DNA from 3 places in the Pseudoalteromonas sp. XMcav1-K genome. Region 3 is predicted to be linked to each of the others. Evidence: predicted binding sites of a transcription regulator. Region 3 holds the regulator's gene; each other region holds the start of a gene.

Region 1 (4,876 bases), on a different contig from region 3:
CCTGAAGACCTTGTAAAAGCGTATGAAGATGTAAAAGTTAAGATTGATGCTAAGTTGCCAAAACTCTTCGATATCGCGCCTAAGGCAGATTACGTAGTTAAACCAGTAGAAGCATTTAGAGCGGCGTCTGCAGCGGGTGCTTCTTACCAAGCCCCAGCACCAGATGGTTCAAGACCAGGTGTGTTTTACATCAATACACATAACCTAAAAGCGCAGCCTAAGTTTTTACTTGAAACGCTCTCTATTCACGAGGCAGCGCCTGGTCACCATTTCCAAATTGCACTACAACAAGAAGTGGAAGGTTTACCACGCTTTAGAAAGTTTGGTGGCTACACCGTGTTTGCTGAAGGCTGGGCACTGTATGCTGAAAGCTTAGGTAAAGAGCTAGGCTTATTTACTGACCCTTACATGTGGTACGGACGTTTAGTCGATGAGCAATTACGTGCGATGCGCCTGGTATTAGATACCGGTTTCCATGCCAAAGGTTGGACTCGTGAGCAGGGTATTGAATACATGAAAGCAAATTCATCTATGGCTGAAAGTGACATTATTTCAGAAGTTGAGCGTTATATCGGTTGGCCTGGTCAAGCGCTATCATATAAGTTGGGTGAATTTAAAATCCGCGAGCTTCGTGAAAAAGCAAAAGCAGCGCTTGGTGACAAATTTGATATTAAAGCGTTCCATACACAAATTCTAATTGATGGTGCACTGCCAATGCCGATTTTAGAAGCTAAACTAGATAGCTGGATTGAAAGTGTAAAATAGGCAAATTTAAGTAGCAGTTTCGGCTGCTACTTAATACAAAAACTTGTATATTATAGCCGCCTTAGCTACAAAAATAAGCAAACTGCATATTCTGTGAACGAACAGAAAAAATATGACTAAAATTGTTTGACTTATTTTCAATAGGCTTTAATATACGCACCCACAAGACGGAGAGGTGGCCGAGTGGCCGAAGGCGCTCCCCTGCTAAGGGAGTATAGGGTTTGTAGCCCTATCGAGGGTTCGAATCCCTCCTTCTCCGCCATGTCTTGTACGAGCTCGTAGAACAATTGGATAGTTTATCTAAGTTAAGTTGGCTACGAACAAAGTTCGTGTACATCAGAGTAAGATGTAAAAACTAAAAATTTAGGACGCGTAGCTCAGCTGGATAGAGTACCTGGCTACGAACCAGGCGGTCGGAGGTTCGAATCCTCCCGCGTCCGCCACTTTACTAAAGTGGTTAAATAAATAGTCATCGGCTAAGATGTAAAGTTAGAAATATCACGGACGCGTAGCTCAGCTGGATAGAGTACCTGGCTACGAACCAGGCGGTCGGAGGTTCGAATCCTCCCGCGTCCGCCACTTTACTAAAGTGGTTAAATAAATAGTCATCGGCTAAGATGTAAAATTAGAAATATCGCGGACGCGTAGCTCAGCTGGATAGAGTACCTGGCTACGAACCAGGCGGTCGGAGGTTCGAATCCTCCCGCGTCCGCCACTTCTTTTGAAGTGACATCAACCGACAAACGTCGGTTTTTTTGTCTCTATGATTTAATAGAAACAAACATCAGGGTTAGATGTAAAAACTAAAGCATACTGCGGACGCGTAGCTCAGCTGGATAGAGTACCTGGCTACGAACCAGGCGGTCGGAGGTTCGAATCCTCCCGCGTCCGCCACTTCTTATGAAGTGATATCAACCGACGAAAGTCGGTTTTTTTATGTCTGAAATTCAATGAAACGAAACTGTAAACGCGTAGCCCTGCTGGATAGAGTACCGGCTACGAACCAGGCGGTCAGAGGTTCATTCTTTTAGGTAAATAAGTCCCGCGTCCGCCACTTCTTCTGAAGTGACATCAACCATTGAGCGTCGGTTTTTTGGTGCCTAAAATTCATTACTTATTTATACCTAGATCGAGTTGGCTACGAACAAGGTTCGTAAACATCAGTGTTAGATGTAAAAACTAAAGTATACTGCGGACGCGTAGCTCAGCTGGATAGAGTACCTGGCTACGAACCAGGCGGTCGGAGGTTCATTCTTTTAGGTAAATAAGTCCCGCGTCCGCCACTTCTTATGAAGTGAGAACAACCATTGAGCGTCGGTTTTTTTATGTCTGAAATTCAATGAAACGAAACTGTAAACGCGTAGCCCTGCTGGATAGAGTATCTGGCTACGAACCAGGCGGTCGGAGGTTCACTCTTTTAGGTAAATAAGTCCCGCGTCGACCATTTATTTTAGGAGACATTAACCAATTTTGAGTGGTTGCCGATATGTGAAATTCAGTTATTCTCTTTCTCAAATCTCAAATCTCAAATCTCAAATCTCAAATCTCAAATCTCAAATCTCAAATCTCAAATCTCAAATCTCAAATCTCAAATCTCAAATCAGTCACAAATGTATCTGGCTAAATTGCCTATTTTCAAGCGCTTTTCATTGTTACTTTACGTTAACGTAAAGTGTACTTTGAATTTGAATAACCATTCTTATCGAACAGTATAAGTTAGAACATAAAAATTGGTCTTACCAATTTGATGTGTTATTTCTAGAATAACTCATTCCGAATAGACTGATTTGATTATAACGCTAGGTGTTTAATTTCTATTGCCTAGCTAGTTAAGTATGACTAATCATGGGGCAAAATAAGTCATGAAATAAGCTCATGTTTGTCATCTTTTTAGCCTATTGTTAATGGAGTGTTTAATAATGTATAGTGTTGTGAATTGGTTTTACCAATTGACAACTAAGTTTAAGTGATCAATATTGATTGCCAATTTTGAATAGTTATTAAAAATATTTAACTAAAAATTCTTGATTGAGGTGGGGAATGGACGTATCAGAATTGCTGTTAGAGGCGGCTGTTTTAATGTTTACAGGTATGGTGGTGGTATTTGTCTTTTTGACGATACTAATTTTTACCATCAAAGCAATGTCTAAAGTACTTGCGAATTTTCAAACGCCTGAGGTAACGCCAAATCCAGTTAAATTATCTGGGAATCAAGTACCAACAAGCCACGTAGCTGCGATTGCCGCGGCAGTTAAGCAATACCGCGAAAAGCAATAATAAGAAGGGGCCAAATCATGTCACAACTAAAATTAACCGAATTAGTACTGCGCGATGCACACCAGTCATTACTCGCGACCCGTTTACGCTTAGAAGATATGTTACCAATTGCTGAAAAGCTAGATAAAGTAGGTTATTGGTCAATGGAATCGTGGGGCGGGGCGACGTTTGACGCATGTATTCGTTATTTAGGTGAAGATCCTTGGCACCGCATTCGTGCGTTAAAAGCGGCAATGCCGAATACCAAACAGCAAATGTTGCTTCGTGGTCAAAACTTATTAGGTTACCGTCATTATGCTGATGACGTGGTAGAGCGTTTTGTTGAACGAGCACATAAAAACGGTGTCGACGTTTTTCGTATTTTTGATGCAATGAATGATGTGCGTAATTTAGAAACTGCTATTAAGTCGGCGGTAAAAGTAGGGGCACATGCACAAGGTACAATCTCATACACAGTTAGCCCTGTGCACAATCTGCAAATGTGGCTTGATCAAGCAAAACAATTGGAAGATTTAGGCGTTCACTCTATTTGTATTAAAGATATGGCGGGTCTGCTTAATCCGTACGATGCAGAAAAACTAATTACCGGTTTAAAAGAGACCGTTGCTGTACCAATCGCAATGCAATGTCACGCAACTACCGGACTAAGCACCGCAACGTATCAAAAGGCGATTGATGCTGGTATTGATATGCTTGATACAGCAATCTCAAGTATGAGTATGACCTATGGTCACAGCGCTACTGAAACGATTGTATCAATCGTAGAGAATACTGACCGTGCAACCGGCCTTGATATGAACTTACTGGAAGAAATTGCTGCGTACTATAGAGACGTACGTAAGAAATACGCTAAGTTCGAAGGCAGTCTAAAAGGCGTTGATGGCCGTATTTTGTTAGCGCAAGTGCCAGGTGGCATGTTAACAAATATGGAAAATCAGCTTAAAGAACAAGGCGCTGACGATAAATTAGACGATGTATTGTTGGAAATTCCTAAAGTGCGTGAAGATCTTGGCTTTTTACCGCTTGTTACACCTACATCGCAAATTGTTGGTACCCAAGCAGTGTTAAATGTTTTAACCGGTGAACGTTACAAGTCAATCACCAAAGAGACCGCTGGTGTGCTTAAAGGCGAATACGGTTCTACCCCTGCGCCAGTAAATAAAGAATTGCAAGAGCGTGTACTTGATGGCGCAGAGCCAATCACGTGTCGCCCTGCAGATCAAATTGAACCAGAACTCAGTAAATTAGAGCAAGAGCTTGATGAAATTGCACAAAAAGATAAATTAGATTTAGCTGATGATGTGATTGATGATGTATTAACGTATGCATTATTTCCGCAAATTGGTTTGAAATATCTGAAAAACAGAAATAATCCTGAGGCATTTGAGCCAGCACCAAGTAATGAGCCACTGCCTACCGAGCAGGTACCTGCGCCAAAACCAAGTGGTAAAACAGAGCATTACAGCATCAGCGTTGATGGCAAAGTGTATGCAGTAAGTGTTGCCCCAAGTGGTGAACTTACCAATATTCAGCCAGCACCAAGTGCATCGAGCCAACACACAGATGTATTACCTCAATCAACTTCTGTTGATGCTGCCGAAACGCTAAATTCTCCGCTGTCTGGCAATATTTTTAAAGTGAATGCCAAGCCTGGTCAAAAAGTGGCGAAAGGCGACGTTGTGATCATTATGGAAGCGATGAAAATGGAAACTGAAGTTCGTGCAGCTAAAGATGGCACTATCGCAGAAATATTTGTATCTGAAGGGGATTCAGTTGCAACTGGCGAACCTTTATTGTCGCTAGCGTAAAGGTTGGGGAGTTGTAATGGAAAACT
Region 2 (4,876 bases), on a different contig from region 3:
ATAATAAAGAGCACACCAAGGAGAAATTTGTGCAGTATTGGATCCGAAATTCATTGGTTGTCGCTATCTCAATGGCGATTACTGCTTGTTCTGTTTTCACCAATGATTCGCATCATAAACGCAATTACCGTGTTAATGATGAACTTAAAGTGCCAGGTAACCTGACAAAACCATACAAAGATCCTGCCTACGATCTTGACTCGGCACAATATACATCAGCTGAAGAAAGTGCGTTATATCTGGTAAAAGCACCGGCTCAAGTGCTTACTTTTGCACAAGGTTCATGGATTAACGAAGGTGATAAAGAGTCGCGCATTTTCTTCGATAAAAACGAAGGTATTCAAGATTTAGAAAGTTTTATTTGGCAAGCGATTGACGATTTATTCGTTGAGCGCCAAGTTACCACAGAAAATAAAGCTGACAATTTCGTAGTGACTAACTGGCATACAATTGAAGAACCAATTGATGTTTGGTGGTGGGAAGAAGAGCGCGAATTAAGCCGTCAAAAATTTAAGTTTATCGTTGAAACTGAAGAGCATAAACGTACCGCATCGGTAAAGGTTGAATTAGTTGATTTTGAATCGAAATACGACGAGTTGACAGCGGTACTGCAGCAGCGTTTAGAAGTGGCGGCGCTAAATGAATTTATTGGTCAGTTTGACTTTAACTACCGACAGTTAATGGTTGAATTAAACAAAGCTCGCGGCATTGTATCGTTGCAAATGGGTTTTGATGACAAAGGTAACGCGGCGTTTGTAACTGAGCAAAAAGCACGTGCTATTTTTGAGCGCTTCCCAAGCTTCTTAGAGCGCGTTGGTTTCAATATTGATGAAATCGAGCAATCTCGTAACTTAATTTTCGCCACGTACGAAACACCAGATGAAAGCGTTTGGGATTCAATTTGGGGTGATGACGTTCGTAAACTGCCACTTGAAGCAGGTCAGTATCAATTATTGGTTGCTGAAACGAAGACCGGTGGCACATCAATTACTTGGCTTGATGCTGAGGGTGAAACATTAGAGCCGGGCACGTTAAGCGATACACTACAAGTTATTTTAGCCATGCTAAAAGAGCGCGGTGTAACCGTTCAATAATTTATAAAATTGGATTAGCAAAAAAGAGCCCTCGGCTCTTTTTTGCTTTTAAACGATAGAAAAGTAGCGATTAAAATAGCAAATAAGTAAATGGTTATGCATTTTGTTGGCAAAGATATGCAAATCAATTTACCGCTATCACTTTAAAGGTAACAAGTATGAGTTTGGAAGCTAATCAATCGACTGCACCACGCAGTAATTTTGCGACCATAATGATTTTCCTTATTCCGTCATTAATAGGCGTGTTTTTATTTATGACACCGATTAACTATGGTGGCGAATTCACTATCCCCATAGCGATATTGGCTAAGGAATTAAAAGGCGCGTTAGCACACTCAATTACGCTTATTGTGACATCGGTAATTGTGTCAATGGCAGTAATATCGGGCTTAGCTACGCTATTTAAACCAAAGTTTTTAAAAGCGGGTAGCTTTGTTCGTCACTTACTGATTGTTAGCCCGATTTGGCTTGTGGCACGTACGTTAGGCGCTATTTTTGTGCTAATGGCGTACTTAAAAGTCGGTACGTTTTCGATTGGTGATACCAAAATTGAGATTCACTCAGACGCAGTTGGTGGCTTGGTACTGCACGAGTTGATGCCAATTCTATTTTCGGTATTTATTTTAGCTGGTTTATTACTGCCTTTATTGCTTAATTTCGGTTTGCTTGAATTAGTCGGTACGTTACTGACTAAAGTAATGCGTCCACTTTTTGGTGTACCGGGTCGCAGTGCCGTTAACTGTGTTGCCTCTTGGTTAGGTGACGGCAGTGTGGGTATTTTAATGACTGCGAAGCAGTATGAAGAAAAACATTATACACAGCGTGAAGCGGCGATTATTGGTACAACTTTCTCGGCGGTTTCAATTACCTTTTGTTTGGTGGTTATTGGTCAAGTAAAATTGGCGCATTTATTTGCACCGTTTTACCTTACTGTTTGTATGGCGGGTATTGCCGCTGCACTGATTGTTCCGCGCTTGCCACCACTTAGATTCAAAAAAGACATATACATTGATGGTGAAGAAGTAAAAGGTAATCCAGAGGCATTACCTGAAGGGAAAACCTTGTTTAAACATTCACTTGATGTAGCACTTGATAAAGCACGTCATGCACAAACAATTAAAGAAACGCTTATTGATGGTTTAAAAAATGCCGTTGATATGGTGTTTGCGGTACTGCCAGTCGTTATGGCGATCGGTACGATTGCTCTTGTGATTGCTGAATATACGCCAGTATTTCAATGGTTAGGCACACCGTTTATTCCACTGTTTGAACTGATGCAAATTCCGGAAGCTGAAAAGGCTGCGCAAACTGTGGTTGTTGGCTTTGCCGACATGTTTATTCCATCAATTTTGGCGGCGCAAAATATTAACAGTGAACTGACGCGTTTTGTGGTTGCGGCAATGAGTGTAACCCAGTTGATTTACATGTCTGAAGTGGGTGCACTGTTACTAGGTAGCAAAATTCCAGTAAATATCTTTGAGTTATTTATGATTTTTATTTTACGTACATTAGTAACGCTACCGGTAATCGCCTTAATGGGACATTGGCTAGTAGGTTAATTTTCTTGATCTTTTTCGGCTCGCTGTTTTTCTTCTAATGAGCGGCGAGCTTTTTCTATCGGATCTTGATTAAAGTTTTTCATATCCATTTTTGCGGAATGCTTTAGTAAAGCGATATTGCTCCAAATCACGCCAAGCACAATTGCGATTATTAAGATTGTGGCCCAGATGCTCATAGATTTGCCTAAAAGTTGTGAATTTCTTTAATTTTAACCCAGTAAATGGAACTTAATAAGTTCTTTTTCATCAATTAAATAGTTGTTACTATTAGCGCGTTTCGCGTAATTACATTTTATTCTGGAGCACTGCGTTGTCACTTGAGCGAGTATTAGTTTGGCCTGAGGCTTATCCACTTTTATTAAAAGGTTTGTTAGAGCAAAATGGCGCATTTATTTTGGATGCCCTTGAAGCTTGGCCGAAATGCGAAGAGACCAAAGACGCGCAAGGGATCAGCACCAGCGTGCTACCACCACTGTATTATTTATTGTGGTTAAAGCCGGCAGAGCCATTTGAGCAATGTTTCTATCAGCATATATTTGAATACGATGATAATGCTCAGCAGTATATTGAATCGGCTATTGCGCATTTACATCTGCAACTCAACAGCAAAGAAGCAATAAGCGAACTCTTGTTATCACGAATCGACCAATACGCAGCGATTGGCAATCAGGTTGCAATGCAAAGTGAGCTAACACTTACCTCACTGTGTATGCACTTGCGTTTCTTTAAGTTGTTTCAGCAGTTTTTAAACCTCGGCATGCCGTTATCACACGACGATGTGTTAGCGATTTGGGCGGATGATGATTTTCGTGAAGTTGCCTTACCCTTTATTAAAAGTAATGTAACTGGCGATACCAATGTATTGGCAGAAGAAATCGCCGATAGATTGCGTCAAGGCGAAGACTTTTTTGATTTGTTGCTTGCACTCTCTGATGGCGAAGTTGATAACCGTTTGTTAGAGCGCGCGCTGCTATCTCATATTTCACAGCCTGATGCTAAACAAAGCTTATGTATGCGATTTATCGAGCAGGGGGCAAAAGGGCAGATCACTGATGAAGATGGTTTAACTGCCTTAATTTGGTCAGCTAAGCAAGGCTTTGCAAATGTATTTGATGCTTTGCTAAGCAAAGAACGTGCAAGTGAATGCGACTTAAAAGGTAATAACTTGCTGCATTTTGCGGTGCGAGCTCGCAGTTTGGATATTATTAGTAAAGCGCTTAACGGTGGCGTAAATTATCATCAAAAAGACAGCGATGGCCTTACACCATATCGCTTAGCGGTTGAACTAGAGCTGCCTGAAGTGATAAAGCACTTCGAACACAAGTTTGGTATTAAAGAATTGAGTGAAGAAGGGCAATTAAAACTGATCCAGCATGTGCATTTGTTACATGCATTAGTGTGTTTTATTTTGCCGTTACAGATTTTTCTGATTTTTTCAGACTCAATTACTATTAAAACAGAAATCAGCATTGCGACAACGCTAGTGTCACTTGGTGCATTTGCTTTTGCCTTGTCATTAAAGCGCAGCAATTTATACCCAAATATTAAGCACCCGTTTGCACTGACGCTCATTCGCATATTGTCGCCAATATCACTCATATTAGCGTTATTACTGTTATTGGTGATCTTAACAACTGTGCTCAGCTAAGCTGTTTTTAATAATTATTAAAGGCCACTTATACAGTGGCCTTTTTTGTTTGTGGTAAAAGCTTTATAAAAAGCCGTTAGGTCAAAACGAAATGTTATTAGCCTTTCTGATCGATATTTGAAATAATGTTATAAGATATTCCATAAAGTAATAAAGCCGTAACCATGAGCCAATCTTTAATTTATTTAGACGCCAATGCAACAACACCGGTTTACAGTGAAATCGCTCAGGACGTGATGCACTGTATGGAAGTGGAGTTTGGTAACCCGTCGTCATCTCACATTACCGGGTTAAAAGCCAAGCGTTTAATGGAAGACACACGCCAATTAGGCAAACGATTAATTGGCGCTGAAAAGGGAAGGTTGCTATTTACCTCGGGTGCAACAGAGGGGATCCAAACGTCGGTTGTATCTGCATTGGTTGCTGCAAAAAATCACACCATCGAAAAGCCAGTATTGCTTTATGGTGCAACAGAGCACAAAGCCGTGCCAAATACGCTAAAGCATTGGAATGAGTTACTTGAAATTAACGCTGAAATATTAGCAATTCCAGTTGATAAAAAAGGCTTGCTCGAT
Region 3 (4,876 bases):
GCTTTTATGCGATTTCACAAGGTGCCATTGAATCTAGCTATGCGCGTATTTCACCATCGCTCGATATGGCAAGTCATTCAATGGGCGTAAGTGCAGGCAATACCTTGCGCCGAGTGCATATGCCACTGCTTAAGCGCGGTATGCTTACTGCTGGTTTAATTGTATTTATTGAATGTATGAAAGAGTTACCTGCGGCACTGTTATTACGCCCTTTTGACTTTGAAACGCTGGCAACCTATGTTTTCCAATACGTCAGTGATGAGCAGCTTGAGCTTGCCTCAGTGTCGGCGTTATTTATCGTACTTGTCGGTTTAATCCCTTTATATTTAGTTAATAACACTATGGAAGCTAAAGCATCTCATGAGTAATTTGTCGATTAACAATTTAGAATATAGCTACAATGGCAAACCGATCTTAAAAGATTTGTCATTGCAGGTAAAAGACAATGAAATTGTGTGTTTACTCGGTGCAAGTGGCTGTGGCAAAACCACCACGTTAAAAGCAATTGCTGGCTTGTTGAAACCTAGCAAAGGCGATATTTCGATTGCGCAAGTTGCGGTTAACGGTGATTCGCTTTATGTGCCGCCACAAGAGCGCAATATCGGTATGATGTTTCAAGACTATGCGTTGTTTCCTCATTTAACCGTTGAGCAAAACATTGCGTTTGGCTTACACAAAGAATCCTCGAGTGTACGCAACGAGCGTGTTAAAGAAATGCTGTCACTGATTAAGCTAGAGGCATTTGCCGAGCGATATCCTCACCAATTATCTGGTGGTCAGCAACAGCGCGTGGCCATTGCTCGCGCACTGGCATATAAACCGAGTTTATTATTGCTTGATGAACCATTTTCCAATATCGATCACCAAGTACGCTTTCAATTAATTGATGATATTCGCCGTATTATTAAAGATCAGCAAGTTTCCGCTATTTTTGTAACCCATTCCAAAGAGGAAGCTTTTGCCTTTGCTGATAAATTGGCGATCATGGAAGAGGGCAAAATTGCACAATTGGGCACAGCAGAAGCACTTTATCGCAAACCTGCGACAAAAGGTGTTGCGGCATTTTTAAGTGCTGGTATTTTTATCGATGCAGAAGCGACATCGAGCACTGAATTTAAAACTGAGTTTGGTACCATTACTTCACTTGAACCTGTTACCAATGACCAAAATGAAGTGTCAGGAAAAGGCTGTATATACTTAAAGCCTCAATATTTAACTTTAAGCGAAAACGAACAAGGAGTAGGCGAGTTTGTTGCGAGCCGTTTTGTTGGTAACCGCTATTTATGTCGTGTAAAACTAGGGCAACAAGAACTTGAAATTCCATGCGCGCAACATCAGCGCTATGCTTATGGTCAGCGATTAGCTATTGATGTTCGTCCGCATTTGGTTAATTATTTCGCTTATACTAATAACAATTAAGTAGGAAACCCGCTATGCCACAAGCGCAATCAGGAGTTTGTGCTGAAGCCAATTTACATGGTGTGCATTTATTTTTAAATGTATTAGATGGCCAAGAACTCAGCTTGTCGAAAAAATTGGCAAGTATTATTGATATGCAAGAGCGGTTTGATCACGAATTTTCAGAAGCGCTTGTGTCGTGTGTTGTGGCGATAGGTTCGCAATTCTGGCCACATATTTACCCCAGTAAAATGCCAAAAACCTTGGCAGGCTTTCCACAATTTGAACATATTGAGCATGCTACGCCGTCACGTCCAATAGATTTAATGATTCAAATTAGGGCAGATCGTCTTGATGTAGTTCATTTGTTTGTGATGGAAGTGATTGAATTACTGAGTGGTGATATTGAGCTGATTGACCAAGTTAAGTGTTTTCATTATTTAGATGGTCGTGACCTAAATGGCTTTATTTATGGTGTTGCCAATCCCCATGGTCGCAAAAAGCAGCTTGTTGCTTTAGTGGGGGATGAAGACGTTGCATTTTCTGCAGGCAGTTATATTCATGTGCAGCGTTATCGTTATGATTTAAAGGCATGGCAAGAAATCTCAAAAGCTGAACAAGAAATTGTAATGGGTCGAATGGCTAATTCTAACCAAGCGGTTAGCTGCGCTCCGGAAAACAGTCATAGTGCTCGTACAGAGCTTTACGATGACCATGGCAATGCATTATTTTTAAATCAAGGCATGCCATTTGCTGATATTAACCAACAGGGCTTTTTATTTATTAGCTGTGCAAACAATGGCTATGCGTTTCAAACGCTTCTCAAACACCGTTTAGGCTACATTGATGATAATGGCCCAGATATGTGGCTGGAGTTTGCGAAAAGTGATTTTGGTGCGGCATTTTTTGCACCATCAGTGAATATGCTAAGGGAGTTAGCAAGGTAGCAGAGAGTTCATCAATGAGGATGAACTCTCAAAAATAGAGTTACACGTTTTCAAATAAGTTTTTTACGCGTTCAAGCGTGACATCAATTTCTGAAATTTTTGCTGGCGCAATAAAAATCGTATCATCACCGGCAATAGTGCCTAACACACCGTCTGCTTTGCCAAGTGAATCAAGCAAACGTGCAATTAGTTGTGCAGCACCTGGGCTGGTACGAATGATGATCATCATTTCGTTATGCATAATATCAATTACCAGTTGGCGCAGCGGACTTTTCGCTGTCGGTACACCCATTTCTGCAGGTAAACAATACACCATCTCTTGTTTTGCATTACGTGTACGTACAGCACCAAATTTACTTAACATGCGAGACACTTTGCTCTGACTAATATTGTCAAAACCCATGTCTTTTAAGGCATCAACAATCTCGCCTTGTGAACCAAAGTTTTCTTCTTTTAAAAGGGCTTTGAACGCTTTAACCAGCGCTTCTTGTTTATCTTGTATTTGCATGTGAACGGGCTGTTTAACCAATTGATGAACGTTACCTTAAATTTTACACAAGTTAGGGTTAAATGCATTAATAAAATCGTCATCTTAATTCAATTAGAGTTGAATTAATCTCAATGAAAACGCGATTTTTTTAATTGATAGCGTTGTCAACTAATCTAGTCGGATAAAGTTTACAACTATGGTCGAGATTTATATAAAAAATACCTGTTTTATTTGTTTTTATGCGCACTTTTCATTATCTTTATGGCACTTTTTTAAATACCTACCTCTAATCACGGAGAATTCACATGAAAGTTGCAGTTTTAGGCGCAGCTGGTGGTATCGGCCAGGCCCTTTCTTTATTACTTAAAACACAATTACCAGCTGGTTCTGAGCTATCGTTATACGATGTAGCGCCAGTTGTTCCAGGTGTTGCTGTTGACCTATCACATATCCCAACTGCAGTTAAAGTTGAAGGTTTTGGTAAAGACGATTTAGATGCAGCACTTGCTGGCGCAGATATCGTAATTATTCCAGCAGGTATGCCACGTAAGCCGGGTATGGACCGAGCAGACTTATTCAATGTTAATGCAAGCATTGTTAAAACACTTGCTGAAGGCATTGTTAAAAACTGTCCTAAGGCGCTTGTAGGTGTTATCACTAACCCTGTAAACGGCACTGTACCAATCGTTGCTGAAGTATTCAAAAAGGCAGGTACTTACGAAGCTAACCGTGTATTCGGTGTTACAACGCTAGACGTTATCCGTTCAGAAGCGTTCATCGCTGAACTTAAAGGCGTAGACGTTGCTTCTGTTAAAGTACCAGTAATCGGTGGTCACTCAGGTACAACTATTCTTCCACTTCTTTCACAAGTTGAAGGTGTTGAGTTCACAGCAGAAGAAGTTGAAGCACTTACTCCACGTATTCAAAACGCAGGTACTGAAGTTGTTAACGCAAAAGCGGGGGGCGGTTCAGCGACACTTTCAATGGGCGCAGCAGCTGCACGTTTCACTCAGTCTTTAGTTAAAGGCTTACAAGGTGAAGAAGGTGTTATCGACTACGCATACGTTGCAATCGACGGTGGTGACGCTGCATACTTCGCACACCCTGTACGTTTAGGCAAAAACGGTGTTGAAGAAATCCTTTCTTACGGTGAGCTTAGCGCATTCGAAGAGAAAGCAAAGAACGACATGCTTGAAACGCTTAACAAAGACATTCAAGAAGGTATCGACTTCATCAACGGTTAATCGCGTTGAGAAAAGATTAAAAAAGGCCGCAATTGCGGCCTTTTTTGTTTTTAGCTATCAATAAAAAAGGCGCTTATTGCGCCTTTTCATGGTAAGAAACATTAACCTTGTTTGCTTGCAACCCAATCGTTTACAAAGCCTTCAAGAGTATTAAGTGGCACAGGACCGCTCTTAAGCACTACATCGTGGAATTCACGAATATCGAACTTTTCACCAAGTTGCTTCTTCGCACTTTCACGTAATTCTACAATCTTGATCATACCGATTTTGTACGCCGTTGCTTGTGATGGCATTACAATGTGACGCTCTACCATCTTAACGCCGTCTGAGGTTGCATTTGGCGTGTTATTTACGTAGTAGTCGATACCTTGTTGACGCGTCCACTTCATCGCGTGAATACCTGTATCTACTACTAAGCGACATGCACGCCATAACTCCATCGCTAAACGACCAAAGTCTGAGTAAGGATCTTCGTATAAGCCCATTTCTTTAGGCACCATTTCAGAGTATAAACCCCAGCCTTCAACGTATGCTGTGTAACCGCCAAATTTACGGAATTTAGGAACGCCTTCAAGCTCTTGCGCGATAGCAATTTGCATGTGGTGGCCTGGAATACCTTCATGGTAAGCAAGCGCTTCCATTTGGTAAGTTGGCATCGCTTCCATATCGTACAGGTTGGCATAGTAAATACCAGGGCGTGAGCCATCTGGCGCAGGTTGCTGGTAAAACGCTTTACCTGCTGCTTTTTCACGGAATGCTTCAACACGTTTTACAATCATGTCGGCTTTTGGCTTAAC

What was found. Region 3 encodes ArgR, which controls arginine synthesis, uptake and breakdown. Its sites were predicted from a motif close to ANTGAATANNTATTCANT; they were not measured.
Region 1: ACHSBP_RS04085 (OadG family protein) is a predicted target of ArgR. The motif match lies at 2,754-2,771, and genes of this name have one in related genera.
Region 2: ACHSBP_RS03890 (YjiH family protein) is a predicted target of ArgR. The motif match lies at 1,180-1,197, and genes of this name have one in related genera.

What each region holds. Positions count from the first base shown of each region.
Region 1 is NZ_JBIPJE010000029.1:21,916-26,791, reverse strand. Features, by position in the region: gene ACHSBP_RS04115 (DUF885 domain-containing protein) at 1-765, shown strand, start outside; tRNA gene ACHSBP_RS04110 (tRNA-Ser) at 935-1,027, shown strand; tRNA gene ACHSBP_RS04105 (tRNA-Arg) at 1,132-1,208, shown strand; tRNA gene ACHSBP_RS04100 (tRNA-Arg) at 1,268-1,344, shown strand; tRNA gene ACHSBP_RS04095 (tRNA-Arg) at 1,404-1,480, shown strand; tRNA gene ACHSBP_RS04090 (tRNA-Arg) at 1,583-1,659, shown strand; gene ACHSBP_RS04085 (OadG family protein) at 2,806-3,042, shown strand; gene oadA (sodium-extruding oxaloacetate decarboxylase subunit alpha) at 3,060-4,850, shown strand; gene ACHSBP_RS04075 (sodium ion-translocating decarboxylase subunit beta) at 4,867-4,876, shown strand, end outside.
Region 2 is NZ_JBIPJE010000028.1:75,041-79,916, forward strand. Features, by position in the region: gene bamC (outer membrane protein assembly factor BamC) at 1-1,094, shown strand, start outside; gene ACHSBP_RS03890 (YjiH family protein) at 1,253-2,653, shown strand; gene ACHSBP_RS03895 (DUF2897 family protein) at 2,650-2,829, opposite strand; gene ACHSBP_RS03900 (ankyrin repeat domain-containing protein) at 2,964-4,301, shown strand; gene ACHSBP_RS03905 (aminotransferase class V-fold PLP-dependent enzyme) at 4,466-4,876, shown strand, end outside.
Region 3 is NZ_JBIPJE010000012.1:11,283-16,158, forward strand. Features, by position in the region: gene ACHSBP_RS00425 (iron ABC transporter permease) at 1-368, shown strand, start outside; gene ACHSBP_RS00430 (ABC transporter ATP-binding protein) at 361-1,419, shown strand; gene ACHSBP_RS00435 (Dyp-type peroxidase) at 1,434-2,345, shown strand; gene argR (transcriptional regulator ArgR) at 2,386-2,853, opposite strand; gene mdh (malate dehydrogenase) at 3,141-4,079, shown strand; gene ACHSBP_RS00450 (DUF885 domain-containing protein) at 4,181-4,876, opposite strand, start outside.